Regions from separate parts of the Streptomyces sp. NPDC008001 genome, predicted to be linked through region 2. Evidence: riboswitches for the same ligand, from Rfam matches in the RefSeq annotation. Region 2 holds a riboswitch; the other holds the start of a gene.
What was found. A riboswitch is a leader RNA that binds a small molecule or an ion and turns the genes downstream of it on or off. The one in region 2 is predicted to bind glycine.
Positions count from the first base shown of each region.

Region 1: it holds a riboswitch for glycine, as region 2 does, so the genes downstream of both, gcvP (aminomethyl-transferring glycine dehydrogenase) here and gcvT (glycine cleavage system aminomethyltransferase GcvT) in region 2, are expected to answer to the same signal.

Region 1 covers NZ_JBIBIZ010000001.1:1,345-16,797, reverse strand. Annotated here, with positions in the region: gene ACFZCD_RS00080 (glutamate--cysteine ligase) at 1-87, opposite strand, end outside; gene ACFZCD_RS00075 (hypothetical protein) at 580-1,167, shown strand; gene ACFZCD_RS00070 (DUF5999 family protein) at 1,524-1,730, shown strand; gene gcvP (aminomethyl-transferring glycine dehydrogenase) at 1,876-4,770, opposite strand; glycine riboswitch at 4,961-5,070, opposite strand; partial or broken gene ACFZCD_RS00060 (PRC-barrel domain-containing protein) at 5,180-5,551, shown strand; gene ACFZCD_RS00055 (DNA polymerase IV) at 6,054-7,520, opposite strand; gene ACFZCD_RS00050 (MerR family transcriptional regulator) at 7,590-8,204, opposite strand; gene ACFZCD_RS00045 (bifunctional nuclease family protein) at 8,399-8,872, opposite strand; gene ACFZCD_RS00040 (MerR family transcriptional regulator) at 8,925-9,731, opposite strand; gene ACFZCD_RS00035 (FHA domain-containing protein) at 9,778-10,641, opposite strand; gene ACFZCD_RS00030 (DUF881 domain-containing protein) at 10,748-11,830, opposite strand; gene ACFZCD_RS00025 (small basic family protein) at 11,836-12,168, opposite strand; gene ACFZCD_RS00020 (DUF881 domain-containing protein) at 12,165-13,088, opposite strand; gene ACFZCD_RS00015 (sugar phosphate nucleotidyltransferase) at 13,219-15,453, opposite strand, start outside.
Region 2 covers NZ_JBIBIZ010000004.1:306,103-321,555, reverse strand. Annotated here, with positions in the region: gene ACFZCD_RS13035 (ABC transporter substrate-binding protein) at 1-488, opposite strand, end outside; gene ACFZCD_RS13030 (ABC transporter permease) at 617-1,615, opposite strand; gene ACFZCD_RS13025 (enhanced serine sensitivity protein SseB C-terminal domain-containing protein) at 1,938-2,678, opposite strand; gene ACFZCD_RS13020 (enhanced serine sensitivity protein SseB) at 2,825-3,634, opposite strand; gene ACFZCD_RS13015 (hypothetical protein) at 3,878-4,429, shown strand; gene ACFZCD_RS13010 (AAA family ATPase) at 4,498-5,196, opposite strand; glycine riboswitch at 5,361-5,467, shown strand; gene gcvT (glycine cleavage system aminomethyltransferase GcvT) at 5,616-6,731, shown strand; gene gcvH (glycine cleavage system protein GcvH) at 6,832-7,212, shown strand; gene glyA (serine hydroxymethyltransferase) at 7,259-8,521, shown strand; gene ACFZCD_RS12990 (L-serine ammonia-lyase) at 8,686-10,068, shown strand; gene ACFZCD_RS12985 (hypothetical protein) at 10,141-10,983, opposite strand; gene ACFZCD_RS12980 (hypothetical protein) at 11,158-11,715, shown strand; gene cutA (divalent-cation tolerance protein CutA) at 11,702-12,037, opposite strand; gene ACFZCD_RS12970 (hypothetical protein) at 12,116-12,427, shown strand; gene ACFZCD_RS12965 (EF-hand domain-containing protein) at 12,514-12,729, opposite strand; gene ACFZCD_RS12960 (ATP-binding protein) at 13,146-13,754, opposite strand; gene ACFZCD_RS12955 (enoyl-CoA hydratase/isomerase family protein) at 13,962-14,729, opposite strand; gene ACFZCD_RS12950 (Ig-like domain-containing protein) at 14,866-15,453, opposite strand, start outside.

The sequences.
Region 1 (15,453 bases), on a different contig from region 2:
CAGTGCTTCCAGGCACTGCCGGAGCTTGGCGCGGTGGCGCTGCCGGTCGGCGAGGTCGATGCCCCCGGCCACGACCTTATCCCCCATCGCAGGGTCCCTTCTCACGTGGGTCGCCGCGGCGCCGGCGGCTCGCGTCACGGTCGATGATGCCCAGCCAATGTGATCGATAACGCCCCGGCGGCACCGCATACCCGCTACGCTCTCGGCAACGCATCCGGTGGCACATTCCCTGGGCATGCCGGGGCCCCTGGCAATGCCGATAGCGCTGGTGATAAACACCGACGAGATTCGGCCTACCCTGCCCGGGGAACAATGCGAGGTAGCACGCCCGGCGGAGGCGCAGAATCACCGAAATCACCCCCTGACGGGGCCCTGATATCCCCTTGCCGGAAATACCGGCGACAGCTAGCCGAAACACCATGTGAACACGTGTCGTATAAACTTCGGGGACGAGGCGGAGAGTAGGCGCACGGCCCCGGCAGTCGGTGAGGTCCCGGCCCCCCTCCGACCCCGCACGCCGACAGCGCTGTCCGCACCCTGCCCCGCACCACGTGTCTCCGAAGTGAGAGGCGACCCACCATGCCGCTGCATGTCCCCCCTGCCCCTGCGCCCGCCCTGCGCAGTGTCCTGAGCGCCCTCGGATCCCCCTCCGCCGTCCGCGAGGCCCGCACCCCGTCACTGAAGGCCGCGCAAGGACCGCTCACCCCCGAACTCCCGCTGCCCGTCCACGTACTGGAACAGGTGACGGGCCGCGGAGGCGCACCGCGCAGCCGGCTCACCGGCTGGCGGTTCCTGATCCGCGGCGCCGAGCGGGTGGTGGCCGCCGGCGAGACGGTGCGGACGGCGGACGGCTGGGCGTTCGCGCACTTCTGCGAGGGCCCCTACCTCGCCTCCACGGAACGCGCGCTGCGGCAGGCGGAAGCCCTGGCGACCCCGTACCAGCCCCGGCTGCTGTCCGTGCCCGAGCTCTACATGCTCACTCTCTGGCTGCACGGCGACGTCAACGCCGACGCCGCCTCGGGACTGCCCGGCCCCGGCGACCTGCTGGTGCCGCTCGCCCCGGCGCCGCCGGGCATCGCCGCGCACCGTCCGCACCGGTTCAGCGAGTTGATGCCGGTCCTCACGCTCCGCCTGGCACCCGCCCCGCTGCTCAAGACCCCCGCCTGACCCCGTCACCGGCCCCGGGGGCCCCACCCTTCCCGCCACGCCTCACCCGCCCTTCTGCACGGGCCCTTCCCCTGTACGCCCCGCGGCCACCGCCGCGGGGCGTACACGTGTGCTCATCCTCATGGCCTAGCCCATACCGGCCACGCACAACCATCCGTCCGGACAGTCGTGTTGGGGGCAACCGCCCGCATGGGTGACGCGTCTCCAACGAGTGAGGAGCGCTGCCGGGAAATCCCTGCGGAATCTCGCCCGTGGGGCAACACTGGTATCGACCAACCGATTCGCCAACGGGGGGCGGCATGAATACCGAATCGAGCCGCAGGACAGCCACCACATCGCAGCGAAAGATCCCTCCCATGTGCCAGCACCAGCCCACGTGCCCCTCAGCCGACTCCGCCGACCGGGAAGCCGCGCACCTCGTGGCGCACCACCCGGAGCAGGGCTGGAGCCTGCTGTGCAACGGGGTCCTGCACTTCGAGGACACCGGTGAGCTGCTGCCGGACGGCCGGGTCATCGCACCTCACCGGCCACTGGACACGGGGAATGTGGTGACGGCCGCCTGAGCTCGCATCACCACGCACAGCACGGCACACGCACGCGCACACAGGCAGCACCGCACCTCACCCGCACAAAAGGGGCCGGCCCGGCGAGATCGCCGAACCGGCCCCGACCTGGTCCGGGCCCCTTGAGCGAGGCCCGTCCTCCCGGTCAGCCGTCGTAGTCCTCCAGCGGCGGGCAGGAGCACACCAGATTGCGGTCGCCGTACGCACCGTCGACGCGCCGCACCGGCGGCCAGTACTTGTCGGCGGCGGAGACCCCGGCGGGGAAGACCGCCTCCTCACGGCCGTACGCGTGCTCCCAGGCGCCGGTCACGGACGCGGCGGTGTGCGGGGCGTTGCGCAGGGGGTTGTCGTCCTTGCTCCACTCCCCCGAGCCGACCTTCTCGATCTCGGCACGGATCGCGATCATCGCCTCGCAGAAACGGTCCAGCTCGGCGATGTCCTCGCTCTCCGTGGGCTCGATCATCAGCGTGCCGGCCACCGGGAAGGACATCGTCGGCGCGTGGAAGCCGTAGTCGATGAGCCGCTTGGCGACGTCGTCGACGCTCACGCCGGTGGCCTTGGTCAGCGGCCGCAGGTCGACGATGCACTCGTGCGCCACCAGGCCGTTCGGGCCGGTGTAGAGCACGGGGTAGTGCGGCTCCAGGCGCTTGGCGATGTAGTTGGCGCCGAGCACCGCGACCTGGGTGGCGCGCTTGAGGCCCTCGCCGCCCATCAGCCGGACGTACGCCCAGGAGATCGGCAGGATGCCGGCCGAGCCCCACGGCGCCGCCGAGATCGGGCCGACGCCCGTCTCCGGGCCGGCGGTGGGCTGCAGCGGGTGGTTGGGGAGGTACGGGGCGAGGTGCGCGCGGACGGCCACCGGGCCGACGCCGGGACCGCCGCCGCCGTGCGGGATGCAGAAGGTCTTGTGCAGGTTGAGGTGCGAGACGTCGCCGCCGAACTCGCCCGGCCGGGCCAGGCCCACCAGGGCGTTGAGGTTGGCGCCGTCCACGTAGACCTGGCCGCCGGCCTCGTGCACGGCGGCGCAGATGTCGGCGACGTGCTCCTCGAAGACGCCGTGCGTCGACGGGTAGGTGATCATCAGGACGGCCAGCTCGTCGCGGTACTGCTCGATCTTGGCGCGCAGGTCCTGGATGTCGACCTCGCCGTCGTCCGCGGTCTTGACGACGACGACCTTCATGCCGGCCATCACGGCGCTCGCGGCGTTGGTGCCGTGCGCGGAGGACGGGATCAGGCAGACGGTGCGCTGCTCGTCGCCGTTGGCGCGGTGGTAGGCGCGCACGGCCAGCAGACCGGCGAGCTCGCCCTGGGAGCCTGCGTTCGGCTGGATGGAGACCTTGTCGTAGCCGGTGACCTCGGCGAGCCGCTCCTCCAGCTCGGTGATCAGCGTGACGTAGCCCTCGGCCTGCTCGACGGGGGCGAAGGGGTGCAGCGCGCCGAACTCGGGCCAGGTGACCGGCTCCATCTCGGTCGTGGCGTTGAGCTTCATGGTGCAGGAGCCGAGCGGGATCATGCCGCGGTCCAGGGCGTAGTCCCGGTCGGCGAGGCGGCGCAGGTAGCGCAGCATGGCCGTCTCGGAGCGGTGCTCGTGGAAGACCGGGTGCGTGAGGTAGTCACCGGTGCGCAGCAGGGCCTCGGGGAGCGCCTCGCCGGCCACGGCGTCGAGCGCCGCGACGTCCTCGGCGGTTCCCTGCACCCCGAACGCCGCCCAGACCGAGGCCAGGTGGGCGCGGGTGGTGGTCTCGTCGCAGGCGATGCCGACGTGGTCGGCGTCGGTCAGGCGCAGGTTGACGCCGCGCTCGCGGGCGGCCTCGACGACCTCGGCGGCCCGGCCGGGGACGCGCGCGGTCAGGGTGTCGAAGTAGGTGCCGTGGACGAGCTCGACGCCGCCCTTCACCAGGCCCGCGGCGAGGATCGCGGCGTAGCGGTGGGTGCGGCGGGCGATCGCGGCCAGGCCCTCGGGGCCGTGGTAGACGGCGTACATGCCGGCCATGACGGCGAGGAGCACCTGGGCGGTGCAGATGTTGCTGGTGGCCTTCTCGCGGCGGATGTGCTGCTCGCGGGTCTGCAGGGCCAGGCGGTAGGCCTTGTTGCCGTCGGCGTCGACGGAGACGCCGACGAGGCGGCCGGGGAGGCTGCGGGCGAACTGCTCGCGCACGGCCATGAATCCGGCGTGCGGGCCGCCGAAGCCCATGGGAACGCCGAAGCGCTGGGTGGTGCCGACCGCGATGTCCGCGCCGAGCTCGCCGGGCGGGGTGAGCAGGGTCAGGGCGAGCAGGTCGGCGGCGACGGTGACGATCGCGCCGAGCTCGTGGGCGCGCCCGATGACCGGGCGCAGGTCGCGTACGGCACCGGAGGCGCCGGGGTACTGCAGGAGGACGCCGAAGACGCCGCGCTCGGCGATCTCGTCGGGGATGCCGGCGGTGAGGTCGGCGACGACGACCTCGACGCCGGTCGGCTCGGCGCGGGTCTCGATGACCGCGACGGTCTGCGGGAGGGTGTCGGCGTCGATGAGGAAGACGCCGTTCTTGACCTTGCCGACGCGGCGGGACAGGGACATGGCCTCGGCGGCTGCGGTGCCCTCGTCGAGGAGGGAGGCGCCGGAGGTGGGCAGCCCGGTGAGGTCGGCCACGACCGTCTGGAAGTTGAGGAGGGCCTCGAGGCGGCCCTGGGAGATCTCGGGCTGGTAGGGCGTGTAGGCCGTGTACCAGGCGGGGTTCTCCATGACGTTGCGCAGGATCACGGGCGGGGTGAACGTGCCGTGGTAGCCGAGGCCGATCATCGGGGCGAGGACCTGGTTGCGGTCGGCGAGCGTCCGCAGCTCGGCGAGCACCTCGGCCTCGCTGCGGGCCTCGGGCAGGGCCAGGGCTCCCACGCTCTTGATCACTTCCGGCACGGCGGCGGCGGTGAGTTCGTCGAGCGAGCCGAAGCCGACCTGGGCGAGCATCTTGGCCTGCGCCTCGGCGTCGGGCCCTATGTGGCGGCGCTCGAACGGGGTGTCCCGCTCCAGGTCGGAAAGGGAGATGCGGTGAGCGGTCATCTGCGGAGGCCTCCTGGTCGTTGCGACCTGCGAGGGGTACCACGGCGCGGGTACCCGGACGGCCTCCCCCTCTGTCATCTCAACCTGAGAGCTTCACCGGCCCGCGGCAGGCGCGGCCCGGCTTTCACCGTCGGTGAGGAGGGGCTTCGGCGCTGTGGCTGACCGGGCCCGCCCTGCTTTCCAGAGTGACCTCGTCCGTGCGGTACCGGGTGCCTGAGAGATTCCGGGGAGGATTTGCTCCTTCGGCGCCTCCGCTCCGCCCCGCTGGGGGCTTCCGGAGGACTCTCCCGCACGGATTCTGCGGCCACTCGCCAGCCTACCAGCGCGGCTTTACCGGCGGATCTCCCGAGTGGCCGCTTCCCGCTTTGTGTTTTTGGGTGGGAAGAGGCGCCGATTCTGGGAGGAAACCGTGCAGAGCGACATCGATCCCCGGAGCTTGATCGGCCGGAAGGTCTTCGACCGCGACGGGTCGAAGGTCGGCACGGTGGACGAGGTCTACCTCGACGACGCGACGGGCGAACCGCTGTGGGCGGCGGTACGGACCGGGTTCTTCCGGCGGGACGCCTTCGTTCCCCTGGCACCCAGCGAAATCACCGGGGAAAGCCTGCGCACCCCGTACGACCGGGCCTTGATCAAGGAAGCCCCGGACTTCGGCGTCGGCCGCCACCTCTCCCCCGAACAGGAACTCCAGCTCTACCACCACTACCGCCTCCCCATCCCCGGCACGGGGCCGGCCGCGGCCGGGGGGCCGGGGCCGGGTTCGGCGGGACCGCCCGCGGGGCCGGGGGCGGATGGCGGGCCGGGGGCGGGCACGGGCCCGGGATCGGGGTCGGGATCGCCTCCCGGGCCTGGTCCCGCTACGGGGCCGGGATCGGCTACGGGTCCGGGCTGGATGCAGGGGCGGGACCGGATCCCGGGCGGGGGCCTGCTCTAGGGACGGGCTCCGGTGCGGGCGGGCCGGAGCCGCATACCGGGCGGGGATCCGCTCTACGGGGGGGGCCGCTCGCAGGCCAGGCGCCGCGGGGCCGTGCCGGTTCCAGAGCGGGAGCGGGAGCCGTGGCCTGCCCTACGGGCTGGAGCCGCTCCCGGGCCGGGGCCGTGCGGGCCGGGCCAGTCACAGGGCCCGGGCCGGAGCCGTCACCTGCCCTCCGCGCGGGGACCACCGCACAGCAGGGACCGGATTCACGGCCGAAGCCCAATCCCGGGCACGGATCTCCCCTACGGGATGGAGCCGCCGCCGGGGCCACTGCGGGCCGGCCCCGGCGGCGGCCACCGGTCGGTGCCTACGCCGCCGCGCCGCTCTTCGGGGAGGCCGGGCCGGGGGGCTCCGGGGTGGCGGGGGCGCCTCCCGTCCCGTCCGGGGCGGCGCCCGGCAGGGCCGTCCTCACGAGCGGGAGCGGCTCGGCCGGTTCCAGTGCCGGGTCGTCGACGGCGAACGTCCGTACCCGGCCCGGCTCGGACCAGGGCGTCTCGAAGCGCACCGTGACCCGGCCGACGCCGCTGCCCTGCACCCACCCCGCCCCGTACTCGGCGTGGCACACGTCCAGGCCCGGCAGCCAGCGCCGCGGCCGCTCCGCCGCGCCCGCAGCCTCCCCCGGCTCCGTGCCGGAACCCCGCCCCGCCTCAGCCGCCGCGGCGCCCCCCGCATCCACCGCCTGCGCGGCAGCTGCCGCCTCGCTCGCGGCCTGCGCGAAGAGGTCCTCCTGGGTGTAGTCGGCGAGGCCGCTGACCCCGACGCCGAGCAGCCGGACCCCCGTCGTGGTGTCGACGCCCTCGATCAGCCGGGCCGCCGCCTCCCGGACCACCGCGGGATCGTCCGTCGGGCCGCGCAGGGTCTCGGAGCGGGTCAGCGTGGAGAAGTCGTAGCTGCGCACCTTGATGACGACGGTGCGCCCCGACCGGCCGGCCGCGCGCAGCCGCTGCACGCAGCGGTCGGCGAGCCGGGAGATCTCCAGCTGCACCCGGGTGCGGTCGGTGAGGTCCTCCTCGAAGGTGTCCTCCACGGACACGGACTTGGCGTCGCGCTCGGCGACGACCGGACGGTCGTCGTGCCCGGTGGCCAGGGCGTACAGCCCCGCGCCGTGGGCCTTGCCCAGCAGCCGCACCAGCTCCGCCTCGCCCGCCTCCGCCGTCTCGGCGACGGTCGTGATGCCGGCCCGGCGCAGCGTCTCGGCGGTGGCGGGGCCGACGCCCGGGATGACGCGCACGGACATGGGCGACAGCAGCCCCATCTCGGTGCCGGGCTCGATGAGGAGCAGGCCGTCGGGCTTGGCCTCCTCGGAGGCGATCTTCGCCAGCATCTTGGAGGCGGCGAGCCCCACCGAGCCGCTGAGACCCGTCGCCGCGCGGATGTCCCGCCGCAGGCGCTCGCCCACCGCCCGGACGGCCGCGGCGGTGGGCTCGACGCCGCCGGCCTCCAGGTCCACGAACGCCTCGTCGAGGCTGAGCGGCTCCACCAGCGGGGACAGCGCGCCGAGCAGGCCCATCACCACCTCGCTGACCTCGCGGTAGAGCGTGAACCGCGGGGTGAGGTAGGCGGCGTTGGGGCAGAGCCTGCGGGCCTGGGCCGTGGCCATCGCGGAGCGGATGCCGAAGACCCGCGCCTCGTACGACGCGGTGGCCACCACACCGCGCGGCCCGATCCCGCCCACAACCACGGGCTTCCCGCGCAGGCTGGGCTTGGCCGCCTGCTCGGCCGAAGCGTAGAAAGCATCCATGTCGAGATGCAGGATGGTGGGCGCGCCTCTCACGACACCGATGCTGCCGCATGCCACTGACAATCGCACGCACGTTCGTTCGGCGGGCGGAGGCCTCGCAGGTCAGCCGACGCGGTTGCGGCGCCGCGCCAGCTCGTCCGCGGGGTTCGGGCGGATGAGCGTTTCGCCGGTGTCCACGCGCTCGCCGTGCAGCTGGGACAGCGCGCTCTCGACATCGCGCCACACGACGCCCACGGCGATCCCGAAGACGCCCTGGCCGCCCTGGAGGAGATCGACGACCTCATCGGGCGAGGTGCACTCGTAGACCGTCGCCCCGTCGCTCATCAGCGTCATCCGCGGCAGGTCGGCCACGCCGCGCGAGCGCAGGTGCTGGACGGCCGTGCGGATGTTCTGCAGGGAGACCCCCGTGTCCAGCAACCGCTTCACGATCTTGAGGACGACCACGTCCCGGAAGCTGTACAGCCGCTGGGTGCCCGACCCGTACGCGGGCCGCACGCTCGGCTCGACCAGGCCCGTACGCGCCCAGTAGTCGAGCTGGCGGTAGGTGATGCCGGCCGCGGCACACGCCGTCGGCCCTCGGTAGCCGATGAGATCGGCCTCCGGCCCCCGCGGCGTGGTGACCGCCGCCGGGGTCGCCGGACGGGGTGCCTGTTCGACCGCTCCCCCGAACAGCGGATACGGACTGCCGACCGCCGTCCCGTCGCCCATGCTTCTCACGCCGACCTCCGTCCTTGACCTGCCCTCTCGACGGTAGGCAGTCACCAGGGGTGCGTCAACGATCGCCACACTCGGCACGCCGAGTGATAATCACCCAGAGAGTGGTTTTGCGTGCCCCTGCGCCGGGAATGGCTAATCGAATGCGCCGCGGCGGACCGTCTCGCGCCGCCCTGCCGCCCGCCGCTCCGGCCGGCTCACTGGCTGCTGGAGCCGAAGTCCTCCGGCGAGATCTGGTCGAGGAACTCGCGGAACTTCTCGACCTCGTCCTCCTGCTCGTCCGGGATGGCGATCCCGGCGTCGTCCAGCACGCCGTCACTGCCGTAGATCGGCGTGCCGGTGCGCAGGGCCAGCGCTATGGCGTCGGACGGCCTCGCGCTGACCTCCACGCCGCTGGCGAAGACGAGCTCCGCGTAGAAGACACCCTCGCGCAGGTCCGTGATCCGGACCTCCGTGAGCTGCTGGCCGACCGCTTCCAGCACGTCCTTGAAAAGGTCGTGGGTCAGCGGGCGGGCCGGGGCCATGCCCTGCTGGGCAAAGGCAATGGCCGTCGCCTCTCCCGGTCCGATCCAGATCGGGAGGTAGCGGTCGCCTCCCACTTCACGCAGGAGCACGATCGGCTGGTTGGAGGGCATTTCCACCCGGACACCCACGACATCGAGCTCGTTCACACAGCAACCCTAGGACGTGCCCGGCAGGTTTGGGTAGTCGGGCATCCGCCGGTCAGTGCGAGCCCGCGTGCAGGGCGGCCTGCACGAGCGCCGCGTGCAGGCGCACGGACAGCGTGGCGAGCTCGCGCGTGGTGGCCTCGGCATGGGCCCTGGTCTGCGGATTACGGTGCCGCCGCAGTGGTGCGACCACCTGTTCGACAAGACCGGCCTGGCGGTCGGCGGCGGCCTTCATGGCGCGAAGATGGCGCGGCTCCAGGCCGAAACGGCCCAGGTCCGCCACGAGGCGCGCCACGGCCACCGCATCTGCGCCGAATCCGCCGTCCGGGTGGGGCGTGACCAGCCCGTACGACTCCCACTCCGCGAGGTCACCCTCCGTGACACCCGTGGTGCTCAGCAGCTCTTCCCGGCCGATCCGGGCAGCCGGGGAAGGCACCGGAGCGCCCGGCTCCGTGCCGGCCGGCACTGCGCCGGCGTCGGCCCCGGACGGGCCCGCGGCCCCGCCGTCGACGGCCACGAGGGCGGCGTCGCGCGGCTTCGCGGGGGCGGGCAGCTGCGGCGTCTCGCCCCGCTCGCGGGCCTCCAGGTGCTCCTTGATGACCCGCAGAGGAAGATAGTGATCACGCTGCATGCGCAGCACGCAGCCGAGCCGCTCCACGTCCTCCGTACTGAACTTGCGGTATCCGGACGGCGTGCGCTGCGGCTCCACCAGGCCCTCCGCCTCCAGGAAACGAATCTTGGAGATGGTGACCTCGGGAAACTCCTCGCGCAGCAGATTGAGCACCGTACCGATGCTCACCAGCCGCCCTTCCGCTCCGGCGGCACCGGTAGACCCGGCACCGCCCGACGGTGTTCGAAGCATGGCCCTTCCTTGGGGTCTCCTCCCCCGGACGGGATCCGGGAGAGGGTCAGATGCCCCGCTGGCTGCCGTAGAAGACCAGCCGGTACTTACCGATCTGGACCTCGTCGCCACTGCTCAGCGGCGTCGAGTCGATCCGCTCGCGGTTGACGTAGGTGCCGTTGAGGCTGCCGACGTCGGAGACGGTGAAGCCGCCGTCCTGGCCTCTGCGGAACTCGACGTGCCGGCGCGAGACCGTGACGTCGTCCAGGAAGATGTCGCTCTGCGGGTGCCGGCCCGCCGTGGTGATCTCGCTGTCCAGCAGGAACCGGCTGCCGGAGTTCGGCCCGCGGCGGACCACCAGCAGCGCCGAACCCACCGGCAGGGCGTCGACGGCGGCCTGCGCCTCCGGGGAGAGCGACGGGATCGGCGTCTGGCCGGTGGTCTCGGAGTCGTACGCCTCGAGACCGGAGATGGAGATGGTCGAGGTCGTCTCCGAGGCGCGCTCGGCCACGGCACCGGGCCGCAGCGGAGCACCGCAATTGGAGCAGAACCGGCTCGCCTCGGCGTTCCGGTGACCGCACCTCGTGCAAACCGGCAAGGCAGACCCTCCGTACGAGCTCGAGGTCGCTGGTGCCCCGAAACCTATGCGCCCGGTGGCGGCAGGGTCAACAGCCGACCCGCCCGGAATGTCTCCTCCCGGAGCCGCCGTCTCATCCCGGAACAGCGGGCGCTCCTCGGGGGCGCCTCCCTGGTCCCGGCCACCCTCTGCGGGGCGCGACGCACGGTGGCGGGCGCTGCCACCGTCCTGGCGTGCGCTCTTGCCGAACAACTTCGCAAACAACTTCACGGGCGATTCCCCTTGACCGAAACAGACCCGCCCGTGGGGCAGGACAAACCCTCGATGCACACACCGTCCGACCTGGACATCCATACAACGTCCGTGGTCAACAGACAGTTTCCACCACGCACCCTCGACTTGGTGCGCCGACCCCCCGCAAGCTCATGGCCTCCCTCTGAAGCCCGCATGACCGCCCGCCTCACTGCGATGACGACCGAGCGTAGTCAGGCCGCTTCGCCGGGCGCAAGGCGTCCACAATGATCTTCTCAGACCGCTGGACCGAGACGCCCGCCTGCTCCTTCTCCAGCGTCTGCACCACACCACCGGGGATGTTGAGCGCCGGCTCCAGGTCCTGCGGCTTGCCGATCACCTTGAACCGGTAGGGCTGGGAGACCTTCTTGCCGTCGATCTCCACCCTCCCCGCCGCACCCGAGAAGAAGGTGTTGGCGGCCACCCGCACGTCATTGATCTGGATGGCCTCGGCGCCGGCGGCCCGCAGCTCCTGGATGGTGTCCAGCAGCTTGTCGGCCTCGACGGCGCCCTTGGGGTCGCTCACCGTGAGCTCGATGCCCGGCCCCTGCGCCGCCACCGTACCCGCGAGCACGCCGAGCTGCTGTTCTTTTTGCGCGGTCTGCTTGCGTGCCTCGGCGGCCTGGTTGGAGCTGCTCTCCAGCTCGGTGCGCTGGTTCTCCAGCCGCCGCTTCTCGTCCTCCAGCCGCTTCGTGCGGTTGTCGAGCTCGTCCAGGATCCGTACGAGGTCCTCCTGCCGGGCCCCGCGCAGCGCGCTGTTGTCACTGGTCGACCGGACCTGGATGGCCAGGCCCAGGCCCAGGACGCACAGCAGCACCGCCACGGTGAGCTGGGCCCGCGTCAGCCGCGGCGGCCAGAGGCTGCTCACCAGGCGCTGACGGCCGGTCACCGGCGCTGGGGCCGCCGCAGGGGGCTCGGGCGCGGGCCCGGCCGGGGGCCCGGGAACACGCCCCGGCCCAGGCCCGGGCTCCGGTCCGGGCTCGGCGCCCGGTGCGGACCCGGCGTCAGAAACCGGCTCCGGCCCGGGCACTCCCGGCTTCTCCGGCCTGTCCGGCTTGTCACTCGCTCCTGACTTACCCGCCGTATCGCCCTTACCGGGCTTTGCGGCTTTCTTCGGTCCTTCGGTAGGCGCTCCCCCGGCAGGCGTCCCTTCACCGGGCGTCCCTTCGCCGGGCGTCCCTTCGCGGGGCGTCTTCCCCGTCGGCTCCTCCTCGGGAGCCGGCCCGCCGGGCGTGTTGTCGTCGTTGCTCATCGGCCTCACGCCCGGAAGACGTGCCGGCGAATCGCGGCCGCGTTGGAGAAGATGCGGATGCCGAGGACGACCACGACACCGGTGGAGAGCTGGGCCCCGACGCCGAGCTTGTCGCCCAGGAAGACGATCAGCGCGGCCACGACCACGTTGGACAGGAAGGACACGACGAACACCTTGTCGTCGAAGATCCCGTCCAGCATCGCCCGGAGGCCGCCGAACACCGCGTCGAGCGCCGCCACGACGGCGATGGGAAGGTAGGGCTCGACCACCGTCGGCACCACGGGTCGGACGACCAGTCCGACCACGACTCCCACGACGAGCCCCAATACGGCGATCACGATGTGCCCTTCCCTGTGTCGGTGGCGCGACCCGCCGCGCCACCCTCCTGCGGCTGTGCGGTACGTACGATCAGGCTCGGCGCGGCGGGCAGCCGCACCTCTCCCTGAGCGGAAATGCTGTAGCGGACCCCGTAGTTCTGCTGCAGAGCACGCAGGTACTGACCGTCGGCGCTGCGCTGGAAGGCATTGGCCAGCCGCTGTCCGTCACCGACCGCCAGCACCGTGTACGGCGGCACCAGCGGCCTGTTGTCCACCAGTATGGCGTCACCCGCGGCCCGGATCGCCGACAGCGCCGTCAGCCGCTGCCCGTTCACCGAGACCGCCTCCGCGCCGGACTGCCACAGGCCGTTGACAATGCGCTGCATGTCACGGTCGCGCACCCGGCCCGTGTCCGAGAAGCCGTTGCTCTCGCGCGGCCCGCCGCCACCGCCCGGCTTCGTCTGCTTGGCGTCGTCCACGACCAGCTTGACCCCGGGCCCCTGCACGGTGGTCGCGCCCGCGAGCAGCGCCACCAGGTCGGCCTTGTCCCCGCCGTGCTTCTCGAGGACGTCGCGCTGCTTGGTGCCGACGGCGTCCCGCAGGGTGTCGACGTTCTTCTGCAGCGTGTCGGCCGCCGAGGTCTCCCGTTCGATGCGGTCGATGAGCTGCTGACGCTCCTTGGCCAGCGTCGGTGCCGATATCTGCGCCTGCGCCGCCCCCAGCGTCACCACCACCGCGGCGAGCAGCAGGGCGGCCGCGAGCCCCAGCTTGGCCCGCAGCGGGCTCGGCAGCCTGCTGCCGCCGGCGGCCTTCCGTCTCGCCGCAGCCTCGGCATAGCCGTCGTCGAGGCTGTGGTCCATCACGTTGGTCAGCAGCGACATGGAGGCATCAGGGCGCGGAGCCGGCGGGGCCGTGCTCCGAACGGGGGGCTGCTGCGACATGCCGCACATCGTCGCACGTCGGGGGCGCCGTCTCCCAATGGCCCCACCGGCGCGCCGGAGGCGGGATCGCTCCGGCACCGGTCCGGCCCCAAGGAGACGGCGCCCACCGGGTCCTGACCCGGCGTGGGCGTCAGCGCCCGGCGCCGTCCACGACCGCCGACCACTCGTCGAGCAGGGCCTGCGCCGAGGCGTCGTCCGGCCCCTCGGCCCACAGGTGGGTCACCGCCTCGGCCGGGTCCGGCAGCACCATGACCCAGCGCCCGTCGGCCTCCACGACCCGCACGCCGTCGGTCGTGTCCACGTGCCGGTCCCCGGCCGCCTCGACCACGGACCGCATCACGAGCCCCTTCACGGCCCACGGCGTCGGCAGGTCGCGGCGGAGGACGTGGGCACGGGGGATGCGGGCGTCTATCTGGCTGAGCGTGAGCTGCGTGCGCGCCACCAGACCGATCAGCCGGACGAACGCGGCGGTGCCGTCGAAGACGCTGCTGGACTCCGGGACGATGAAGCCGCCGCGGCCGTCCCCGCCGAAGATCGTGGTGTCCGCACGGCCGACCCTGGTCAGGTCGTCGGGCGAGGTCGTCGTCCACTCGACCTGGGTGCCGTGGTACGCCGCCACCTGCTCGGCGATGCGCGTGGTGGTCACCGGCAGCGCCACCTTGCCGCTGCGCCGCTCGGCGGCGACCAGGTCCAGCAGGACGAGCAGGGCCCGGTCGTCCTCCACGATCCGGCCGCGCTCGTCGACCAGGGAGAGGCGCTCGCCCACCGGGTCGAACCGCACGCCGAACGCGGCACGGGCCGACGCCACGATCTCCCCGAGCCGCACGAGGGCGGAACGGCGGTCGTCCGCGGTCTCGGTGGGCCGGGACTCGTCCAGCCCCGGGTTGATGGTGAACGCCTCGACACCGAGCCGGCCGAGCAGGCTGGGCAGGACGAGGCCGGCGCTGCCGTGCGCCGCGTCCACCACGACCTTGAGCCCGGCCTCGCGGACGCCGCTGGTGTCCACGGACCTCAGCAGTGAGCCCGTGTACGAGTCGTAGACGCTGGAGGGGAAGGAGAGGTCGCCGATCTCCCCGGGGAAGGCCCGCCGGTACTCCTGGCGGGCGTAGACCCGGTCGAGCTTGCGCTGCCCGGCCTGGGAGAGGTCGGCGCCGCGCTCGTCGAAGAACATGATGTCGACCGAGTCGGGCACCCCCGGCGTCGTACGGATCATGATGCCGCCGGCGCTGCCGCGGGCCGTCTGCTGGCGGGCCACCGGCAGCGGCACGTTCTCCAGGTCGCGCACGTCTATGGCGCTGGCCTGCAACGCGGAGATCACGGCGCGCTTGAGCGCTCTCGCACCACGGGAGTGGTCACGGGCCGTGGTGACGGTGGAGCCCTTCTTGAGCGTCGTCGCGTACGCGCCGGCGAGCCGTACGGCGAGCTCGGGCGTGATCTCCACGTTGAGGATGCCGGAGACCCCCCGCGCGCCGAAGAGATGGGCCTGGCCGCGGGACTCCCAGATCACCGAGGTGTTGACGAACGCGCCCGCCTCGATGGTCTTGAACGGGTAGACGCGGACGTTGCCCTGAATAATCGATTCCTCACCGACCAGGCACTCGTCGCCGATGACGGCGCCGTCCTCGATCCGGGAGGCGCGCATGATGTCGGTGTTCTTGCCGATGACGCAGCCGCGCAGGTTGCTCTGCTGGCCGATGTAGACGTTGTCGTGGACGACGGTCTTGTGGAGGAAGGCCCCGCTCTTGACGACGACATTGGAGCCGACGACGGTGTGCTCGCGGATTTCGGCGCCGGCTTCGACCTTGGCGTAGTCGCCGATGTACAGCGGCCCGCGGAGGGCGGCGTCGGGGTGGACCTCGGCCCCTTCGGCGACCCAGACGCCGGGCGAGATCTCGAAACCGTCTATGTCGACGTCGACCCTGCCTTCGAGCACGTCGGCCTGGGCCTTCACATAGCTCTCGTGCGTGCCGACGTCCTCCCAGTAGCCCTCGGCCACATAGCCGTAGACCGGCTTGCCCTCCTTCATCAGCTGGGGGAAGACATCACCGGACCAGTCGACGGGGACGTCGGGCCGGACGTAGTCGAAGACCTCGGGCTCCATGACGTAGATGCCCGTGTTCACGGTGTCGGAGAAGACCTGGCCCCAGGTGGGCTTTTCGAGGAAGCGGTCGACCTTGCCGTCCTCGTCGACGATGGTGATGCCGAATTCCAGGGGATTGGGAACACGGGTGAGGCAGACGGTGACCAGTGCGCCCTTCTCCTTGTGGAAACGGATGAGGTCGGTCAGGTCGAAATCGGTGAGGGCGTCTCCGGAGATCACCAGGAAGGCGTCGTCCTTCAGTGCTTCCTCGGCGTTCTTGACGCT
Region 2 (15,453 bases):
CCGGAGATCTTGTCGGTGGCCCAGGTGCGCTCGATGCCGTACTTGATCTGCTGCGTGGTGACCGGCTGCCCGTCCTCCCAGGTCAGCCCGTCCCTGAGGGTGAAGGTGTAGGTCTTCTTGTCGTCCGAGACCTTGCCGGTGTCGGTGGCCATGTCCGGCACCACCGTGGAGCTCGCGGCACCGGCCGCGGGCTTGGGAGTGACCAGCGTGCGCGTGTAGTAGCGGGCGAAGTCCCACATGAATCCGTAGTAACCGCGCTGCGGGTCCCAGGAGTCGGCGTCCTGCGTGCCGATGAACTTCAGCTCGCCGCCCTTCTTGTCCGACGCGCTGGCGATCTTGTCGACCGCGGCGTCGAAGCCCGGGCCCTTGCCGTCCCCGCCGCTCTTGCCGCCGCCACCGCCGCCGCAGGCGGCCGTCGTGACCAGGGCCGCGACCACGAGGGCCGCCCCCGCGGCGGGCCTCCGCCTCGAAGTTCTCTGTGTTCTCAAGGTGTCGCGACCTCCGTGATCGTCGCCGCCCGGGAACGGGCCGGCGGGTTTGCGGACAGAGCCTCCTGACGGACCGACAGGGGCGGTGGGACACGAGCGGATCGGCGGGCACGGGCCCCCGGGCGGGCCTAGCGCGAACCCTTCGGGTCCAGAGCGTCCCGGACACCGTCGCCGAAGAGGTTGAAGGCGAGGACGGTGACGAAGATGGCGAGACCCGGAATGATCATGAAGATCGGGTCCGCCTCGTAGTGGTCGACGGCTCTGGCGAGCATCTCGCCCCACGATGCCGTGGGGGGCTTGACTCCGGTACCGAGGAAGCTGAGGGCGGCCTCGGTGAGGACGTTCGTGGGGATCATCAGCGTGGTGTAGACGGTGATCGGCGCCACCAGGTTGGGCAGCAGCTCGCGGAAGAGGATGTAGCCCCGGCCGGCCCCCAGGCTGCGCGCGGCCTCGACGTACTCCCGCTCTCTGAGCGAGAGCGTCTGGCCGCGCACGATGCGCCCGATGTAGGGCCAGCCGAAGAAGCCGATCACCGCGATCAGCACGCCCATGCGCACGCCCGAACCGGTCAGCCCCCAGAGGGAGTCGGGGACCACCGAGACCAGCGCGATGATGAACAGCAGCTGCGGGAAGGCCAGCAGGAGGTCCATGACCCGGCTGATCACCGCGTCGACCCAGCCGCCGAAGAAGCCGGCGACGATGCCGAACACCGTGCCGAGGAAGACCGCGACGACGGCCGACAGGAAGGCCACCAGGAGCGAGACGCGGGCCCCGTAGACGATGCGGCTGAAGACGTCGCGCCCGTTCGTGGGCTCGACGCCGAAGAGGAAGTCCGAGTTGATGCCGCCCCAGTCGCCCTTGGGCGTGCTGAAGAGGGGGTCGATCTGGTCCTCGTGGAACTCGTTGGGCGGGTGGCCCAGCGCGCTCACGATCAGCGGGGCGAAGATCGCCACGAGGATGAGCAGCAGCACGACGGCGCCGCCGGCCAGGGCGAACTTGTCGCGCTTCAGTCGGATCCAGGCGATCCGCCAGGGGGAGCGGCCCTCGATCGCCCCGGCCGGGACGTCGGCGGCGACATCGACGGCCGCGGTCTGCGCCGCGTCCGTGTCGTGCAGTGGTGCCGTCATCGTCTGGTGGACCCCTCTCGGCCGGCACGGGCCGGCCCAACGCCCGCCGCGCTTGCGGCTGGTTCACATCACTGGTGCGAAAGGTGCGTGAGAAGTGCGGTGCAGGTGCGACACAGGTGCGATGGTGCGTGAAGTGCAAGAAGTTGCAGGAAGTGCACGCGGAGCAGGTCGTACGCAGGACCGGGAGTCCTTGTGGCGGGAGTCTTCAACGCCCCCGCGATCACCCGCCAGACCCGGTTGGCAAAGGATGCGCAACCGTGATGTGTGGAGAAGAGTTCCGTTATGCGGACAAGGGCGGCCGGATAGGGGCCGGGGAGGGCCGTCAGTAGGCGCCGGTCTGCGGCGGATAGCCGTAACCGGAAGGCGCCGCGGGCGCCCCGTGGGCGTCGCGGTCGTAGAACGGGCGGCCGTTGGCCCGCATCCACATCGCGACCGGATCGTGCTCGTCCGACATCGCGACCGTGGACACCGGCAGGCCGTCCGGCACCGCGCCGACCGACTGCTGCATCATCAGCCGCACGGACTCCACGGACCCCGGCGACGTGTCGTAGAGGTCCAGGCCGATCGCCAGATACGCGCTGCCGAGCGCGGGCTGCACCCAGGCGCGGCGCAGCGAGCGCACCGCCGGGGTGCGGTGGGCGTTCTGCCCGAGGAGGGCGTAGAACTGCGGGATCTCGACCGCGGGCTCGCTCAGGCGCAGCGGCCCGGCCGGCAGCCGGTCCAGGCCGCCGGCGATGCGGCGCAGGTCGAGCCAGGGGATGCCGACACCACCGCCGGGCGCGTGCGGGTTGAGCCACAGGCCCCAGCGGCCGGGGTAGAGGGCCTCGGCGACGGCGCGACCGGAGATCACCTCGTGGGCGCGGTTCCAGCCGCTGGCGGCCAGCTCCTGTGCGGACGTCACGCACGGGGCGTAGCCGAGGCCTTCGACCTCCATGTTGCCGTACTGGGCGTCGGGGGAACCGGCCTGGCCGTGCCAGAGCAGCATCCAGACCCTGCCCTCGGCCAGCGACCGCAGCAGCGCCTCGTACGCGTCGTACCGCCCGGGCGCCACTTGGCGCAGCATCTGCTCCACGCCGCTCTCCGCGCCCGCGCTCACCTGGGTCCGCCTCTTCTCTCGGCCTTGACTGCTGCTGCGACCCGGCGGGCGCCGGCGCGCCCCCGTGGTCGTCCGACCAGCTTACGAGCCCGCCGGGGCGGACAGGGGCGGAGTCACAGGTCGCGGTCGTAGAACGGACGGATCCGCTCCCGCATCCAGTCACCGACCGGGTCCCGCGCCACGTCCAGGAAGACCAGCTGGACGGGCCAGGGCACGGGCACGGAGCCGAGGGCGCGGCCGAGGGCCTCCAGGGCGGCGGTGCGGCTCTCCGGGTCCGGAAGGTCCAGTTCGGCACCGATGAACAGGGCGGGAGGGGCGCCCTCGATGCTGGCGAGGGCGCGGCGCGCGGTCCGGACGACGCGGGCGGCGGTGAACTCCAGGCCCGCGGCGGCCAGGAAGGCGGTGGGCTCGTCCTGCCAGTCGGGCTCAAAGAGCCGCACCCGGCCGCCGGTGGCGTCGCCGTCCAGGGCGGTGCGGCCGGCCCGGCACAGCTCGGCGACGGCCGGCGGGGGCAGCGGTGCGCCCACGGAGCCCTCGGGGTTGACGACGATGCCCACCTGCGGGGGCAGGCCGCGGGCGAACTCGACGGCCGGGGCGACGGCGTACGGCATCCGCTCGCCGGCGACGCGCAGGAGCTCGCCCTCGGAGCTGAAGACGGGCACGAAGGCCGCGCCGTCGAGCTCCAGCGTGGGCACGTCGAGGTCGGGGCTGTCCGGGCCGCCGCCGGCCGGAAGCGGAATCCAGACGTGGCTGCGGCCGAGCGCCTCCACGATGCGGGGGCCCGCGCCGGGCACGCCCACGGAGGCGGCGAGCGCCTCTTCGAGCTCATTGGCCGGCCAGGCGGGCGGGGCGGCGCCGGGGGCGCCGGGGGTGCTGCTGCCGGCGGCCGGGCTCCAGCCGCCGTACTGCCCGGGGATGCTCATCTCGTCCAACTCGTCCAACGCCGTCCAACCACCGTCTCGACAAGGCCGCACCCGCACCCTAACGGCTGAACCCCCGGACACCTCCGCCGGCGGGCGGAATCGCCGGTGATGTCCCAGGTCAGGGCCGTCCGGACGGGCCGCCACCCACTCCTGTCACGCCACCCTGCGTGTCCGCCGTGTTGCGCAGGGACACCACCGGCCACAGGGTGGTCGGACAGCTGCCCGACCGAAGGGAACTCCAGCATGCGTGTCACCAAGTTCGCCGCGTCGGCGATAGCCGTCGCCGCCTGCGGTTCCGTCGCCGTCGCCGTCGCGGGCCCCTCCCTGGCGGCCGTGAACGCACCGGACCCCGACATGTCCGTCGTCGTGGCCCCGGACCGCCGGGTACCGCCGGCGGCCGCGCTCCAGCAGCAGCTCGACGCGGTCGGTGCGCTGGGGGAGACGCTCACGCTGGTCTCCCGGATCGGCAAGGAGTCCCAGTCCCGGACGCCGGACGTGGCGGCGCTCAAGGAGCTGCAGCAGCGGGTGCGTTCGTCGACGGCGCGGCTCGCGGACTCCGTGCGGCAGGCCCCGCCCGGAACGGGCCGTCAGGCGGCCGACCCCGCGGGCGACGTGAGGGACCTGCTGGCGAAGCTGGCGGCGGCGATCCAGAAGCTGATCGACGCGGCGGAGAAGAAGGACGCGGCGGGCGTCCAGGCGGCGATCACGGAGGCCCTGACCGTCGTGAAGGAGCTGCTGGCGAAGCTCCCCGTGGCGCCCGGCGGCGCACCCGTCACGAGCCGGCTGCCGCTGTAAGGGGCACTGCGGAGACGCCGGGGAACGCCCGGAAAGCACCGCACCGGGCTCGCGTCTCCGCCCCTCCCCTACGCGAAGTCTCCGCTCCTCCCCTGCGCGAACACGATCCTGCCCAGCGCATCCGCCGCGCGCCGGTCCAGCACGACCACCGACGCCATCCCCTCCGGGACGGAGCGGGCCGTGACCTCCGCGACCAGCCGTGCCATCGCCCGCCGGTGGCGCCCGAACGCGTACGGCGAGACGCCCCGCCCGCGCGCCGCCTGCCCGGCCAGTGCCGTGCGCGGGGGCACGTCGAGCAGCAGCAGGTGGGCCCCGGCGCCCCGGCGCCGCGCCTCGTGCGCGACCCAGCGGCGGACCCACCCCCGCTGGCCGCAGTCGTGGACGACGGTGCTCGCACCGGAGCGCAGGGCGCGCCGCAGCGCCGCGTAGTGGGCGAGCCGGGCGAGCGGCCGGTAGGCGCCGTAGGGGAGCCAGCCGGGCGTGCGCCGCTCCAGCCGCTCCCGGGTGTCCTGGGAGTCGACGCACCACACGATCCCCTCGCGGGCGTCCAGCGGGGGCACCGCGCGCCGGATGAGCGTGGACTTCCCGCTCCCCGGCAGGCCGGAGACGATCAGCAGGTCACCGGCGGGGAACCGCAGCTCCCCCCGGCCCGCCCCGCCGCGCAGGTCGAGCACCCGGGCCCGGGCCCGCACCGCACCACCCCCCGGCGCGGCCGCGCCGTGCGCTCTCGCGGCCCCGGTCGTCCCCGCCGTCGGCGCTGTTCCCATGCGTTGTGCCCCTCCCCCGGCCCGGTCACCGCCCGTCACTGCCCCCTACCCACGGAACGTAAAGGCAAGGTAATCGAATTCGAGGGGCGCCAGGCAGTCCGTATCGCGCCCGCACGTGCAATGATGTGCGCGCCAACTGCGTATCCAACTGCATACCGGCCGCTCGAATCCGCGCGGGAGAGTCCCAGCAGCACGCCACGCCGTGTGCGCTGGGCGCCGAAGGAGCAAGTTCCTCCCTTGAATCTCTCAGGCCCCGTACCGCGCGGACGAGGCAGATCTGAAAAGCGGGCCGCACCGCGTGCGGCTCCACCCAAGGTGCAAGCCGGGCCCCGCGTGTCGCGACGGCTCCCGGTGAACCTCTCAGGTTCCGATGACAGATGGGGAGGACGTCCTCACTGCCATGTCCGGGAGCCCACACCATGACCGACACCCCTCGCCGCACCGCACTCGACGCCCTGCACCGCGGGCTCGGCGCGACCATGACCGACTTCGCCGGCTGGGACATGCCCCTGCGCTACGGCAGCGAGCGCGACGAGCACGTCGCCGTCCGCACCCGCGCGGGCCTCTTCGACCTCTCCCACATGGGCGAGATCACCGTGACCGGCCCGCAGGCCGCGGCCCTGCTGGACTACGCCCTGGTGGGCAACATAGGGAGCGTCGCCACCGGCCGCGCCCGGTACACGATGATCTGCCGTGAGGACGGCGGCATCCTCGACGACCTGATCGTCTACCGCCTCGCCGAAGCCGAGTACATGGTCGTCGCCAACGCCTCCAACGCGCAGACCGTCCTCGACGCGCTGACCGAGCGCGCGGCGGGCTTCGACGCGGAGGTCCGTGACGACCGCGACGCGTACGCGCTCCTCGCCGTCCAGGGCCCCGCCTCCCCCGGCATCCTGAAGTCCCTCACGGACGCCGACCTGGACGGCCTGAAGTACTACGCGGGCCTGCCGGGCACCGTCGCCGGCGTGCCCGCCCTCATCGCCCGGACCGGCTACACCGGCGAGGACGGCTTCGAGCTGTTCGTCGCCCCGGCCGACGCGGAGAAGCTGTGGCAGGCGCTGACCGAGGCCGGCGCGGAGGCGGGCCTGGTCCCCTGCGGGCTCTCGTGCCGCGACACGCTGCGCCTGGAGGCCGGCATGCCGCTGTACGGCCACGAGCTGACGACCGCGACCACCCCGTTCGACGCGGGCCTGGGCCGGGTCGTGAAGTTCGAGAAGGAAGGCGACTTCGTGGGCCGCGCCGCACTGGAGGCGGCCGCCGAGCGCGCGGAGACGCAGCCGCCGCGCAAGCTCGTCGGGCTGATCGCCGAGGGCCGCCGCGTGCCGCGCGCGGGCTTCGCGGTGGTGGCCGGCGGCGAGGTCGTCGGCGAGGTCACCTCCGGCGCCCCCTCCCCCACGCTCGGCAAGCCGATCGCCATCGCCTACGTCGACGCGGCGCACGCCGCGCCCGGCACCGAGGGCGTGGCCGTGGACATCCGCGGCAGCCACGAGCCGTACGAGGTCGTCGCCCTGCCCTTCTACAAGCGGCAGCGTTGATCTTCCCCGTGGCTCGCCCGGGGGCTTCCCTGCCCCTTCTCATCTCCCTCTGTCAAGACCCGTTGCACAAGCACTCACGCGCATCCAGGAGAATCTAGCCATGAGCAACCCCCAGCAGCTGCGCTACAGCAAGGAGCACGAGTGGCTGTCGGCCGTCGACGCGGACGGCGTGGCCACGGTCGGCATCACCGAGTTCGCCGCGAACTCGCTCGGTGACGTCGTCTTCGCCCAGCTCCCGGCCGTCGGTGACACCGTCACCGCGGGCGAGTCCTGCGGCGAGCTGGAGTCGACCAAGTCGGTCAGCGACCTGTTCTCCCCGGTGACCGGCGAGGTCACCGCGGCCAACCAGGACGTCGTGGACGACCCCGCGCTGGTGAACTCCGCCCCCTTCGAGGGCGGCTGGCTGTTCAAGGTGAAGATCACGGACGAGCCGGCGGACCTCCTCTCCGCCGCCGAGTACGACGCCTTCACCGCAGGCTGACCTCGCCCTCACCTCCTCCTCCGCCCAGGAAGTCCAGGAAGAACTCATGTCGCTTCTGAACAGCTCCCTCCATGAGCTCGACCCCGACGTCGCCGCCGCTGTCGACGCCGAACTCCACCGCCAGCAGTCCACCCTCGAGATGATCGCCTCGGAGAACTTCGCTCCGGTCGCGGTCATGGAGGCCCAGGGCTCGGTCCTCACCAACAAGTACGCCGAGGGCTACCCCGGCCGCCGCTACTACGGTGGCTGCGAGCACGTCGATGTCGTCGAGCAGATCGCCATCGACCGGATCAAGGCGCTCTTCGGCGCCGAGCACGCGAACGTCCAGCCGCACTCCGGTGCGCAGGCCAACGCGGCCGCGATGTTCGCCCTGCTCCAGCCGGGCGACACCATCCTGGGTCTGAACCTCGCCCACGGCGGGCACCTGACCCACGGCATGAAGATCAACTTCTCCGGCAAGCTCTACAACGTGGTCGCCTACCACGTCGACGAGCAGACCAACCTGGTCGACATGGAGGAGGTCGAGCGCCTCGCCAAGGAGCACCGCCCGAAGCTGATCGTCGCCGGCTGGTCCGCGTACCCGCGCCAGCTGGACTTCGCGGCCTTCCGCCGGATCGCCGACGAGGTCGGCGCGTACCTGATGGTCGACATGGCCCACTTCGCGGGCCTCGTCGCCGCCGGGCTGCACCCCTCCCCGGTGCCGCACGCGCACGTCGTGACCACCACCACGCACAAGACCCTCGGCGGTCCGCGCGGCGGTGTGATCCTCTCCACGGCCGAGCTGGCCAAGAAGATCAACTCCGCTGTCTTCCCCGGTCAGCAGGGTGGTCCGCTGGAGCACGTGATCGCCGCGAAGGCCGTCTCCTTCAAGGTCGCGGCCAGCGAGGAGTTCAAGGAGCGCCAGCAGCGTACGCTGGAGGGCGCGAAGATCCTGGCCGAGCGCCTGGTGCAGGCCGACGTCGCCGAGGCGGGCGTCTCCGTCCTCTCCGGCGGCACGGACGTGCACCTGGTGCTGGTGGACCTGCGCAACTCCGAGCTGGACGGCCAGCAGGCCGAGGACCGCCTCCACGAGGTCGGGATCACGGTCAACCGGAACGCCATCCCGAACGACCCGCGGCCCCCGATGGTCACCTCGGGTCTGCGGATCGGCACGCCGGCGCTGGCCACCCGGGGCTTCCAGGCGGAGGACTTCCGTGAGGTTGCCGACATCATCGCCGAGGCGCTGAAGCCGGTCTACGACGCGGAGGCCCTGCGCGGCCGCGTCACGGCCCTGGCGGACAAGCACCCGCTGTACCCCGGCCTGAAGTAACACATCGGCATCCGGTTCACCCGCCGGTACGGGGCACCGGGCACACTGAAGAGTGAGCGCCCGGTGCCCCGCACCACGCGCGCCCCCCGTACCGGCGGGTGCGCCCCCGAGCACGGCCCTCGCACCACCCCGTACCACCCCCAAGCAGACAGGGAGCAGCCACCGTGGCCATCTCCGTTTTCGATCTCTTCTCGATCGGCATAGGCCCGTCCAGCTCCCACACGGTCGGCCCCATGCGGGCCGCGCTGATGTTCACGCGACGGCTGAAGAACGAGGGCCTGCTGGCCCACACCGCCTCCGTCCGCGCGGAGCTGTTCGGCTCCCTCGGCGCCACCGGCCACGGCCACGGCACCCCCAAGGCCGTCCTCCTCGGCCTGGAGGGCTACTCGCCGCGCACCGTGGACGTCGAGCTGGCGGACGCGGAGGTCGAGCGGATCCGCGAGTCGAAGCGGCTGCGGCTGCTCGGCGCGGAGATCGGCAGCGCCCACGAGATCGACTTCGACGAGTCGAGCCAGCTGATCCTGCACCGCCGCCGCTCCCTGCCGTACCACGCCAACGGCATGACCCTCTTCGCCTACGACGAGGCCGGCGCCCCCCTGCTGGAGAAGACCTACTACTCGGTCGGCGGCGGCTTCGTCGTGGACGAGGACGCGGTCGGCGAGGACCGCATCAAGCTCGACGACACCGTGCTGAAGTACCCCTTCCGCACCGGTGACGAGCTGCTGCGCATGTCCCGCGAGTCCGGCCTGTCGATCTCCGCGATGATGATGGAGAACGAGAAGGCCTGGCGCACGGAGACGGAGATCCGCGAGGGCCTCCTGGAGATCTGGCGCGTGATGCAGGCGTGCGTGTCGCGCGGCATGTCCCGCGAGGGCATCCTGCCGGGCGGCCTGAAGGTCCGCCGCCGCGCCGCGAACACCGCCCGCCAGCTGCGCGCCGAGGGCGACCCGCAGGCCCGCGCCATGGAGTGGATCACGATCTACGCCATGGCCGTCAACGAGGAGAACGCCGCGGGCGGCCGCGTCGTGACCGCTCCCACCAACGGCGCCGCGGGCATCATCCCGGCCGTCCTGCACTACTACATGAACTTCGTGCCGGGCGCGGACGAGGACGGCATCGTGCGCTTCCTGCTCGCCGCCGGTGCGATCGGCCTGCTCTTCAAGGAGAACGCCTCGATCTCCGGCGCCGAGGTCGGCTGCCAGGGCGAGGTCGGCTCCGCCTGCTCCATGGCCTCGGGCGGCCTCGCCGAGGTCCTCGGCGGCTCCCCCGAGCAGGTGGAGAACGCGGCCGAGATCGGCATGGAGCACAACCTGGGCCTGACCTGCGACCCGGTCGGCGGCCTGGTCCAGATCCCGTGCATCGAGCGCAACGGCATGGCCGCCGCGAAGGCGGTCACCGCGGCCCGCATGGCCCTGCGCGGCGACGGCCGGCACCACGTCTCCCTCGACAAGGTCATCAAGACCATGAAGGAGACGGGCGCGGACATGAGCGTGAAGTACAAGGAGACGGCGCGCGGCGGCCTCGCCGTGAACATCATCGAGTGCTGACACACCGCTGAAGCGCGAGAGGCGCTCCTGCCCGGCAGCTGCCGGGCAGGAGCGCCTCTCGCGTGCGGGGCGCTACTTCTGCTTCTTCATCTCGGCCTCCAGGACCTCCTTCTCGGTCGCGGTCTCGGCGGCCGGCGGGGGCTTGATGCCCAGGTCCGCGCCCCAGTCGCGGTACTCGTCGGTCCGGCGGTACTCGCCCTTGGAGCCCTTGCCCGACTCCTCGGTCTTCGCGACCACGCCGTCCTTGTCGACCCAGACGGTGAGGACGGTCTTCTCCACGCCCTCCTGCTTCCACTGCTTCACCGTGAAGTCGCGGTCCTTCTCCTGCATCGCGTCGCCCTTGTACGCGGCGAGCTCCGACACGACGACCGTGCCCTGGAAGCGGGCCGCGCGGCGGCCGCCGACCGTCTCGACACCCGTGTTCTTCACGTCCTTGGACGTGGCGAGGGCGGACGTCAGCCGGACGAAGAGCTCCGACGAGGGGTCCTTGCTCTTGTCGGCCCCCTCGGTGCTGAAGGTCCACCACTTCTTGCCGGGGACCTTCTCCCCGTTGAAGTACATCGTGTCGTTGATGGTGATCATGTGGCTGACGCCGTCCGGGGCCTCGGCCGTCTTCGGGCCCACGTCCTTCACGTCGGAGGCGCCGGGCTTCACCTGGAACGCGCCCTCGCTGACGTACTCGCCGTCCTGGTCCTTGCGCGTCCCCTTGGTGCGGAACGTGTTCTGCTGCGCCCCCTTGGCCGCGGCCGCCTTGAGCGTGCCGGCCGGGTCCGCCGCCTTGAGCGCCTTGTCGGCACTGTTGTCGCTCTTCCCGCCGCCGGAGCCCGCCGGCTCGTCGCCGCCCCCGCACGCCGCCAGGCTCAGGGCCAGCGCGATCCCGGTGGCCGCCATGACGCTCTTACGTATCGCCTTCAAGGGTCTTAACTGTCCTTTGTCCGCACTTCGTAAAGTTTTGGCCAGGATATCCCGAGTGATCACAGGTTGCGAGGGGAAATGACCATGACTGGAAACCACGTGTCAGCGCCCTTGAGCCGTCAGTAATGTCAGCGCCCTCGTTCCGTTTCCACCCTTGATCGAGGAGCTCTCGCCATGCGCCATTCCTTCCGCGCCACCGCAGCGATCCTCGGCGCCGTCGCCGCCCTCGGCGTGACGGCACCCACGGCCGGCGCCGACGCCGGTCCCGCGCCCGCGGCGCCCGCCGGTGCCGTGCGCATCCACAACGGCGCCCTCGGCGGCTGCCTGACCGCCGAGGGGTCCGGCTACCGGGACCCGCGCGGCACCCTGCGGCCCTGGCTGGTGGCCCTGCAGCCGTGCCGGGAGTCCGGGCGGGCCGCCCAGACCTGGGTCTACAGCGCGGCCACGCACCAGTTCTCCCCGCAGTCCCAGCCCTACCGCTGCATCGGCAGACAGGGCGCGCTGCTCGTCACCGTGCCGTGCGACGCGGACGCGGCGGGGCAGCGCTTCCGGACCGAGCGGACCGGCTCGGGCGAGCGGCAGAAGGTCACCGCGGAGGCGGACGGCCGGATCTGGGAACAGGTCTCGCACCGCACCGGCACCTCGCGCGACGCGACGGGCGAGGGCGTGCGGACGGTCCGCGACAGGGGCTCCGCGGGCGCCGAGCGGAGCTGGCTCCTCAGCCGCGGCTGACGCGCGTCTCCGCCCGGAGCCAGGCCAGGTACGCGTCGCTGCCCGCCGTGACGGGGGTGGCGACGATCTCCGGGGTCTCGTAGGTGTGCTCGTCCTGGATGCGGGCTTCGAGCTCGCGGTAGCGGTCCGCGGTGGTCTTGTAGAGGACGCGCCACTCGGTGTCGCTCCGCACCTCGCCCTGCCAGCGGTAGACGCTCGTGACGGGCCCGTCGATCTGCGCGCAGGCGGCGAGGCGCGCCTCGACGGCGGTGGTGGCGAGGTGCCGGGCGCGCTCCTCGCTGTCGGTCGTCGTCATCACGGCGATGTACTGGGCCTCCGGCATGGCGCCGACCGTACCGCAGGGGGCCGCGGGGCGGGCGGCCGGGCCGCGTTGTCAGTGGCGGCGGTTACGCTCGCAGGCATGAGTTACGCAGACCTGCGCGAACTCCAGAGCGCGCTCACCACCGCCTCGGACATCGCCTTTTCTCTCGACGCCGCCGCGCCCGCACCCCATGAGGCCGAGCAGCTGGTGGACGCCCTGCGCAGGGCGCTGACCGCGGCGAACGCCCTGGGCGGCGGGCTGGGGGCGACGGGCTGCGCGCAGCATCCCAAGGGGCCCGTGGATCCCCTCTACGGGGACGACAAGGACCCCTTGCCCGCGGGCTGGGGCCGCTGCCTGCTGTGCAACGACCGGCGGCGGCGGGCCGGGGCGCAGCGGCGCGGCTGGCGCTGACCCGGCCGCGGCCCGGCCGCCGTGCCGGCCGGCCTTCGTGGAGCGGCTGGCGCTCGTGGAGCGAGCGGCTAGCCCTCGTTGAGCGGCTAGCCCTTGTTGAGCGACGCCCAGAACTCCTCGAAGGACATCAGGCGGTCGCCGTTGGTGTCCTTGGAGTCGATGATCGACTGGGCGACGGTCTCGGTGACGAAGTGGTCGCCGAGCTGCGCCATGGCCTTCTTGTACTCGGCGGCGGTGACGAATCCGTCCCCGTCGATGTCGAACTTGGCGAACGTCTCGCGTGCGCTCTCGATGTCGGCCATAAGAGCCTCCCCTTTGGTGTGCCGATTGGCGTGCCGGTGTGACCGGCACAGAGTAGCGGCCCGTCCGGGGAGTTCGATCACGGCCGGATATCACTCTCTGTGATTTCGCATAAAAATAAGCGATCCCCATGATCTATTCGTGTAATTCAAGGCGCGTGGCTCAACTCACCTTTGATTTCAGAGCGAAATGGCGCCACTTGCCCGAATTGAACGGATAGCCGTTTTGGCTGGACCGCGCCCCGTCTGCCATAGTCGGAGCACACGACCCTCATTGACCCGAGCCAGGTCGTCAGCACGCCGCGGAACACACCCCAATTCTCCGCGGCGCACGAAGAGGCCCCCAGTCCGCCGCACGCCGGCGAAACGGGGGCCTCTTCGTTGTGCCGGACGTCGTGCCGGGCGCTGCGCCGGGCGCGTCAGCGGTCGGCGACCCGCATCTCGAACCAGGTGGTCTTGCCGCGCGCCAGCAGGTCGACCCCCCAGCGGTCCGAGAGCTTGTCGACGAGGAACAGGCCCCGGCCGGTGACGTCGAGCTCGTGCACGGGCATGAGGCAGGGCAGCCCGCGCGAGGGGTCGCGCACCTCTATCCGCAGCCACCCCCGGCGGCGCAGCATCCGCAGGCCGAAGTAGCGCGCACCGGTGTGCCGGACGGCATTGCCGACGAGCTCGGACACCAGCAGGACGGCATGCTCGGTGAGTTGCCCCGAGAGGCCCCAGTGGCGCAGCACCACGGACTGGGTGAGCCGCCGCGCGGCGACGGCGGACTCCGGGCGGGAGGGCAGGCGCACCTCGCCCTGCGTGGGGTTGCCGTACAGATCGAGCGCCTTGAGCGCCAGTTCATCCTCTACGGTCGGCGACCACCGTGCAGCGGCCGTGCCTCCCCGCTGCCGTGGCTGCTCCGTTCCCTCCAGGCCCGCCATGCCCCCATCATGGCCGCCGCAAGCACACCCGGGGCTGGAACGCGGGGATTCATCTGACCGGAATGACCCACTCCGAGCGCCTGCCGCGACATATGCCAACGGCAGGCGATCATCCCGGAAACCCGCACTGACCTGCGGCGACCAGGGCCCCCGGAGAGATCGCCGGAAGCGGCCGGAAGGGCCCTCGCCGCGGGGCGTGCACGCGGTGTAATTCCCCCACAAGAGGCACCCCGGGGTGGACACCGGCACGACCGTGCGTCAACCCCGGCAGCGGTGGCCGCCCCGTACGGACCACCGTCAACCGGCCGGAGGTCAGACGAACTTGGCCTTACCCGGTCCGTCCTCGACAAAGCTGCGCATACCGATCTCCCGGTCCTCGGTCGCGAACAAGCCCGCAAACCAGTTCCGTTCGATGGCCAGGCCGGTGTCGATGTCGGTCTCCAGGCCGGTGTCCACGGCCTCCTTGGCGGCGCGCAGCGCCAGCGCGGGGCCGGTGGCGAGCCGCGCCGCCCACGCGTGCGCCTGCTCGTACACCTCGGCGGCGGGCACGACGCGGTCGACCAGGCCGAGGGCGAGCGCCTCGTCGGCCTTGACCTGACGGCCGGTGAAGATGAGGTCCTTGGCCTTGGACGGGCCGATCAGCCGGGCCAGCCGCTGGGTGCCGCCGGCGCCGGGGATGAGGCCGAGCAGGATCTCGGGCTGGCCGAGCTTGGCGTTGTCGGCGGCGATCCGGAAGTCGGCGCAGAGCGTGAGCTCGCAGCCGCCGCCGAGGGCGTAGCCGGTGACGGCGGCGACGACCGGCTTGGGGATGCGGGCGACGGCGGTGAAGGAGTCCTGGAGCCCGCGGGACCGCGCCACCATCGCGGCGTGGTCCATCTTCTGCATCTCCTTGATGTCCGCGCCGGCCGCGAACACCTTCTCCCCGCCCCACAGCACGACGGCGCGGACGTCCTCGCGGCGGGTGACCTCCTCGGCGAGCTCGCGGATCCGGTCCTGGGTGGCGATGTCCAGCGCGTTCATCGGCGGGCGGTCCAGGCGGATGGTGCCCACGCCCTCGGCAACCTCAAGATGCACAGTCATGGCAGCAGGTTAGCCGCGGGAGGTACGGGGGGTCTGCGCCGGAAAGGGACGGCATGCGGCGCGGCCCGGTGCACTTCGTCACAGTGCACCGGGCCGCCCGGGGAAAGGTTTCGGCGCTACCGGCGCCGCAGCTGCGTCAGCTCTTGCTCCACTCCGACCACGGCAGGTTCCAGCCGTTGAGGCCGTTGTCCGGCTTGATCATCTTGTCGTCGGAGTTCTTGACGATGACGACGTCGCCGATGAGGGAGTTGTTGTAGAACCACGCCGCCGGCGTGTTCGGGTCGCCGCCGCCGCGCTCGTCCTCCAGGCCCACGCAGCCGTGGCTGGCGTTCTCCGAGCCGAAGGTGCCCGATCCGGACCAGTAGTTGCCGTGCAGGAAGGTGCCGGAGGTGGACAGGCGCATCGCGTGCGGCACGTCCTTGATGTCGTACTCGCCGCCGAAGCCGACCGTGCTGCCGTCCATGCGGGTCACGTCGAGCTTCTCGCTGATGACCATCTGCCCGTTGTAGGTGGGGTTGCCCGGGCGGCCGGCCGAGATCGGGATGGTCTTGAAGGGCTTGCCGTCGCGCTCGACCGTCATCTGGTGCGACTTGGCGTCGACCGTGCTGACCTGGCTGCGGCCGATGGTGAACTTCACGGTCTTCGTCTGCGAGCCGTACACGCCCGCGCGGCCCTCGACGCCGTCGAGGTTCAGGTCGACCGTCACCTTGGTGCCGGCGGCCCA